Linked DNA regions of Methylobacillus flagellatus KT. The protein of the gene in region 1 interacts with the protein of each later gene in a pairwise test. Links are inferred from orthologs where the notes say so. Each region holds a gene or a part of one and is shown on either strand. Other genes may lie near its edges.

Region 1 (3,295 bases):
TTAGGTCGAACAAGCCGCCGTAGAGGAAGAGATTGCGGTATTCGAATGCGGACTTGTCGGTGAAGCCGGAACTATAGAAATCCAGCAACAGGCGGCCATAGATATGCTGGACCTCTTCGTCGTTACTGATGCCGTGCTGGAAGAAAGTGAAGGCAATAAAAAGGCCCAGGGCTGCAAACAGCGCTAGGCTCAAGCGGCGAAACACGAGAGGCGTGAACATGTGCCGGTCTTTATCGGATTTGGAGCGGCGATTATACAATCGGCCCGGATTTTTTAGTATGGCTAGATAAATAAATTTCTGCCGTGGTTTTATCGCTTTTTTTTATGCTGGTTCAATGCCCAAGCCACGTGTTCACGGACCAGTTCGGAAGGGTGGTTGCGCCGGTGCTCGAGTGCCTCGATCACCTCGGGGGTCGTGGCGGCATTGCCTAGTCCCACGGCAAGGTTACGCAGCCATTGGATATGGCCAATGCGGTAAATGGCGCTGCCTGCCATTTTTTCATTGAAGGTGACCTCGTCCCATTTGAACAGCTCCACCAGGCTGATATTGTCCAGGCCATGACGGACATGGAAATCATCCTGTTGCGTAACTTGGGCGAAACGATTCCAGGGACAAGTCAACTGGCAGTCGTCGCAGCCGTACACGCGGTTGCCGATTAACGGTCGTAGGTGTTCGGGGATGCTGTCCTTGAGCTCGATGGTGAGGTAGGAGATGCAGCGCCTGGCATCCACCTGGTAAGGCGCGATGATTGCCTGCGTCGGGCAAACGTCGATACAGGCGGTGCATTTGCCGCAATGGCCAGAGATGGGTTTATCGATGGGCAATGGCAGGTCGGTGTAGATTTCACCGAGAAAAAACCACGAGCCGGCATTCCTCGATAGCAACAGGGTATGCTTCCCACGCCAGCCCAGGCCAGCTTTCTGCGCCAGCTCGACCTCCAGCACCGGTGCACTGTCGGTGAATACCCGGTAGCCGAATTCCCCCACCTGCTGCGCGATCATGTCGCTGAGCTTCTGCAGGCGGTTGCGCAGCACTTTGTGGTAGTCGCGCCCCAATGCGTAGCGCGAAATGAAGGCCAGGCGCGAGTCCTGCATGACCACTTCGCTGTCGCGCGCGTTGGGCGGCATGTAATCCATGCGGGCTGATATGATGCGGATGGTGCCGGGGACCAATTCCGCCGGCCGGGTGCGTTTGTCGCCGTGTTTTGCCATATAATCCATGGCACCATGAAACCCCTGGGCGATCCATTCCCTGTGGTGCGGCTCGGCGGCGGACAGGTCGGTATCGGTGATGCCGATCTGGCTGAACCCCAGCGTCACCCCCCAGCGCTTGATATCTTCCGCGAGGGATTCCCAGTTGTTTAAAGTTTGAGGCATATGAGTGAGAATTTTACACTGGCATTGGCCGATGAGGCAGCCACGCTGGCATTGGGCGCCAAGTTCGCCCACGTGCTGGCGCCAGGGATGACGGTATACCTGCATGGCGATTTGGGCGCGGGCAAGACGACGCTGGTGCGGGGTCTGCTGCGAGCACTGGGCCATGCGGGCAAAGTGAAGAGCCCGACCTACACATTGGTTGAACCTTATACGGTTTCTAGATTACACTTATATCACTTTGATTTATACAGATTTGTTGATCCGGAAGAATGGGACGCTGCCGGATTCAGGGATTATTTCAACCCAGAGTCCCTATGCCTGGTCGAATGGCCGGAAAAGGCCCGGGAGCTGTTGCCTGCGCCTGACATCGATGTCCGCCTCCAGCCCGAAGGGCAGGGCAGGCGGGCCATAGTTAGCGCCAATACTGATTCAGGAAAGCAATGCCTCAAAAAACTCAACGTTGTATTCTAATCTGCCTGCTGGGCTGGATATTTGCCTTGGGGCTGCTGCCTGCCCATGCTGCCAGTAGTATCCAGGTTTCAGCAGCACGGGTCTGGCCTGCCGAGGACTATACCCGCATTACGCTGGAGACCAGCAAGCCGGTCAGCCACAACATGGTCATGCTGAAAGACCCTGAGCGCCTCGTGCTGGACTTGGACAATGTCGAGCTCGGCACCGTGCTCAAGGCACTGGGTGAAAAAATCGATCCTAACGACCCCTATATCCGGCAGGTGCGCGTAGGTAATTTCAAGCCCGGCACTGTGCGCATCGTGGTCGACCTCAAGGCCGAAATCAAGCCGCAAGTATTTACCTTGGCACCTGCCGGGGAGTACAAGGACAGGCTGGTGGTGGACATTTATCCAGCCCAGGATCCCCTGATGGCCATGCTGGAACAGCGGGGCAAGCCGGAAAATGCCCAGGCACCCTTGCCTGGGCTCCAGGTGGCGCCGGAATCCCCGACGATTGCCGATGTCACCCCTGATCTTGCCCCAGGTGCCCCTACCGCGGATAAGCCTTCTGCGGTGATTGCCCCTCCCAGCAATAAGAAGCCCGAGGCACGCATCATCACCATTGCGATCGATGCCGGCCATGGAGGAGAAGACCCGGGCGCCAAGGGCGCCAGGGGGTCCTACGAGAAGAATGTGACCTTGGCCATCGCGAAGAAGCTGAAAGCCGCCGTTGATGCCGAGCCCAATATGCGTGGGGTACTGACCCGCGACGGCGATTACTTCATTCCCCTGCATGGCCGGGTAGTCAAGGCCAGAAAGATGAATGCAGACTTGTTCGTCTCCATTCATGCGGATGCGGCATTGAGCGCGCAGGCGAAGGGTTCTTCTGTGTTTGCCTTGTCGGAGACAGGCGCTACCAGTGCTATGGCGCGGTTGCTGGCACAGCGTGAGAATGAATCAGACTTGATCGGGGGGGTGAGCTTGAGCGTGAAAGATCCCAACCTGGCCCGCACCCTGCTTGATTTGTCGCAGACTGCAACTATCAATGACAGCCTCAGGCTGGGCAAGCTGGTACTGGACCATATGGGCACCATCAATACCTTGCACAAGCGCCATGTCGAGCAGGCCGGGTTCGCGGTGCTGAAATCCCCGGACATCCCTTCCATCCTGGTCGAAACCGCTTTCATCACCAATCCCGAGGAAGAGCGCAAACTCAATGACAGCGCCCATCAGGACAAGTTGGTGAGCTCCATCCTTTCAGGCATCAAGAAATATTTCGCGGCGAATCCGCCCTTGTCCAAAACCAGAATGGTAGAAAAATAAACATGCAAATCAGTTTTTTCGGTGCTGCCGGGACAGTGACGGGTTCCAAGCACTTGGTGACCAGCGGCAATCGGCGTGTGCTTGTCGATTGCGGATTGTTCCAGGGGTTGAAGGTATTGCGCCTGAAGAATTGGGCCAGGTTCCCG
Region 2 (3,298 bases), 260 kb from region 1 along the record:
AATATAAGTTTTATCCTTCCGTGATGCGCTCCAAGGCCAGGATGACTTATACCAAGGTCTTCGACATGATCAGCAATCCTGCTGGCGAGGTGGCCCGCGAGTACGATTGGCTGATGCCGCACGTGCAGCATCTATACAGGCTTTACAAAGTCATGTTGGCAGCACGCGAGAAACGTGGGGCGATCGAGTTCGAAAGCAATGAAACCTTGATGGTGTTCAACGATAACGGCAAGATCGAACGTATCGAAGCGACTTCCCGTAATGAGGCGCACAGGCTCATCGAGGAGTGTATGTTGGCTGCCAACGTCTGCGCTGCAAATTTTCTCGACAAGTGCAAGCACCCTGCCTTATACCGTGTTCACGATGGACCTACCGAAGAAAAGCTGGAAGCCTTGCGTACCTTCATGGGTGAGTTCGGCTTTACTCTGGGGGGGGGTGATACTCCGCATGCCAAGGACTATGGCAAGCTGCTGGCCCAGATCAAGGGGCGCCCGGATGAGCAGTTGTTGCAGACTGTATTGCTGCGTTCCATGCAGCAAGCTGTCTACAGTCCTGACAATATTGGCCACTTTGGTCTGGCTTATGAGGCATATACCCATTTCACTTCGCCAATCCGCCGTTATCCCGACCTGCTGATCCATCGGGCAATCAAGGCGGCCCTGAATGGCGAGGTGTACAAAGCGGGGGATTGGAATGAGCTTGGCAAGCACTGCTCCATGACCGAGCGGCGTGCCGATGATGCAACGCGGGACGTAGAAGCCTGGCTTAAGTGCTACTACATGCAGGACAAGATTGGTGAGGAGTTTGACGGCACGGTAGCGGGTGTGACCAGTTTCGGCCTGTTCGTGGCGCTGGATGGTGTCTACGTGGAAGGGCTGCTTCACGTGACTGAGTTGGGTAATGATTATTTCAATTACGACAAAGCCCGGCATGAAATGCTGGGCGAGCGGACTGGGGTCAGGTTTCGTCTCGGAGACAGGTTGCGCGTCAAGGTGAACCGCGTAGACCTTGAAACCAGCCGTATAGATTTTGGGCTTGTTGCCAGACAGGACCAGATGCAGGCATCATCCACTCCCCCAGCCCCAGCTAATCGCCGTCGTGGGAAGCCTGCCCCTGCTGCGGCGACAGTAAAAGCTGCGGCAGCGCCTGATGCGGAAAAGCCCAAGCGCCGCCAGTCTGCCACTGTCACGTCAACAGAGTTGCCGACCAAGTCCCCGGTGCAGGAGGCAGTGAAAAAGCCGAGGGCCCGCAGGGCCGATGCGACCCCGGCGCAGAAAACAACAAGGACGAGGCCGCCCCGCGCAAGCGGCGGAAAATCTCGTGCCACAGTGACAACCAAGAAGAAAGCTAGTTGATTGAATGAGTGACGTGCGTATTTTGTTTGGCTTTCATGCCGTATTGAGCCGTTTGCGCCAGCATGCGGCGAGCGTCCAGGAAGTCCTGGTCGACCAGGACAGGGTGGATGCGCGCATGAAGGATTTGTTGCAGATGGCGGAAGGCGCCAATGTACGGGTGATGCACGTGGAGCGGGCTCGCCTGGATGGCATGGCGGGCGGCAATGCTCGGCATCAGGGTGTGATTGCCCGTGTAGTGGATACCCCGATTCCCTACAAGGATATCCATGACATCCTGGAATCCGACCTGAAAGAGCCGCCATTTTTTCTAGTGCTGGATGGTGTGGAAGATCCGCATAACCTTGGTGCCTGCCTGCGGGTAGCCGATGCGATGGGGGTACATGCAGTGATTGCGCCCAAGGATCGCGCAGCAGGCCTGAATGCCACGGTACGCAAGGTGGCTTGCGGCGCCGCGGAAACTGTACCGTTTATTGCCGTGACCAATTTGGCGCGAACGCTGCGTGAACTCAAGGATGCCGGTGTGTTCATCGTGGGGGCTGCGGCAGAGGCAGATGCCGACTTACCATCTACCAATTTATCGGGCCCGCTGGCGCTGGTGCTGGGGGCGGAAGGGAGTGGTCTGCGCCGACTGACGCAGGAAACTTGCGACAGCTTGATCAGCATTCCGATGTTTGGCTCTGTTGAGAGTCTGAATGTATCGGTTGCCAGCGGTATTTGCCTGTATGAGGCACGCAGGCAGCGCATCCTGCAGCAGGCTTGACCGAGTTGGCGCAGGGCGAGTTTTTAGTGAAATCGCCAAGATGTCGTCCGCATGGTCTGTGTCGCGAGCCTGTCACTCGATCAGTTGATACTACATGCTCAGGACGGCCTGGTTTTTGCAGGCCGGGGGGCGGTAAATATTGCGTCCCAGCTTTATTTTGGGCCGCTAAAATGTTATTTTATCGGTCTTTCCGTAGTAGTTTTATCTAAATAATTATCTTTGGAGTCATCATGGCTGTTGAACGTACCCTATCCATTATCAAACCCGATGCAGTTGCGAAGAACGTGATCGGCAAGATCTATACCCGTTTTGAAGATGCCGGCCTCAAGATCATCGCTTCCAAGATGGTGCAACTGTCTCAGGCTGATGCTGAGGGTTTTTATGCAGTCCACAAGGAGCGCCCTTTCTTCAATGATCTGGTCAAGTTCATGATTTCCGGTCCAGTCGTCGTACAGGTGCTGGAAGGTGAAAATGCGGTGCTCAAGCACCGTGAGCTGATGGGCGCTACCGACCCGAAAAAAGCTGAGCCAGGTACTATCCGCGCTGACTTCGCCGATAGCATTGATGCCAATGCCGTTCATGGGTCAGACTCCCTGGAAAATGCTGCAGTCGAAATTGCCTATTTCTTTGCGCAATCCAATATTTACAGCCGCTGAGGTTGTCTCTGCATGACGGTCAATCTCCTCAATTTCAACCAGGCAGCGCTCGCAGAATATTTCCAAGGTATTGGCGAGAAGCCGTTCCGTGCCAAGCAGATGATGCGCTGGATGCATCACTTCGGCGTGAGCGATTTTGGGGAGATGACGGATATTGCCAAGGCATTGCGTGAAAAGCTGGCCAAGGAGGCTGTGGTTGCGCCTCCTTCAGTTCATCTGGAGCAAATATCGGAAGATGGGACGCGCAAGTGGTTGATTGACGTTGGGGCAGGCAATGGCGTCGAGACAGTGTTCATCCCCGAGGATGATCGCGGCACGCTTTGCGTTTCTTCGCAGGTAGGATGTGCGTTGGATTGCACATTCTGTTCTACCGGACGCCAGGGATTCAACCGTAATCTCAGCGTTTCCGAGATCATTGGTCAGTTATGGGTGGCGAACAAGGCGCTTGGTCGCGATCCCAAGGGGGACCGCATCATCAGCAATGTTGTCATGATGGGCATGGGCGAGCCGCTGGCCAATTTCGACAA

What was found.
Region 2: the proteins of tsaE (region 1) and rlmB interact in binary tests that used the Escherichia coli proteins (3 or more experiments, as listed by UniProt). The link is inferred for Methylobacillus flagellatus KT from one-to-one orthologs.

Annotation. Positions count from the first base shown.
Region 1 is NC_007947.1:1,475,827-1,479,121, forward strand. Bases 137-3,112 are described here. They hold tsaE (tRNA (adenosine(37)-N6)-threonylcarbamoyltransferase complex ATPase subunit type 1 TsaE), read left to right. Parts: upstream 137-1,377; coding sequence 1,378-1,848; downstream 1,849-3,112. Other genes in these bases: MFLA_RS07045 (ArnT family glycosyltransferase), read right to left, coding at 137-220; queG (tRNA epoxyqueuosine(34) reductase QueG), read right to left, coding at 310-1,377; MFLA_RS07060 (N-acetylmuramoyl-L-alanine amidase), read left to right, coding at 1,818-3,112. In the rest of the region: more of MFLA_RS07045, read right to left, coding at 1-136; more of MFLA_RS07060, read left to right, coding at 3,113-3,149; MFLA_RS07065 (MBL fold metallo-hydrolase RNA specificity domain-containing protein), read left to right, coding at 3,152-3,295. UniProt on the Escherichia coli protein: Required for the formation of a threonylcarbamoyl group on adenosine at position 37 (t(6)A37) in tRNAs that read codons beginning with adenine.
Region 2 is NC_007947.1:1,737,480-1,740,777, reverse strand. What follows is about bases 259-3,237. They hold rlmB (23S rRNA (guanosine(2251)-2'-O)-methyltransferase RlmB), read left to right. Parts: upstream 259-1,359; coding sequence 1,360-2,115; downstream 2,116-3,237. Other genes in these bases: rlmN (23S rRNA (adenine(2503)-C(2))-methyltransferase RlmN), read left to right, coding at 2,784-3,237; ndk (nucleoside-diphosphate kinase), read left to right, coding at 2,346-2,771; rnr (ribonuclease R), read left to right, coding at 259-1,355. In the rest of the region: more of rnr, read left to right, coding at 1-258; more of rlmN, read left to right, coding at 3,238-3,298. UniProt on the Escherichia coli protein: Specifically methylates the ribose of guanosine 2251 in 23S rRNA.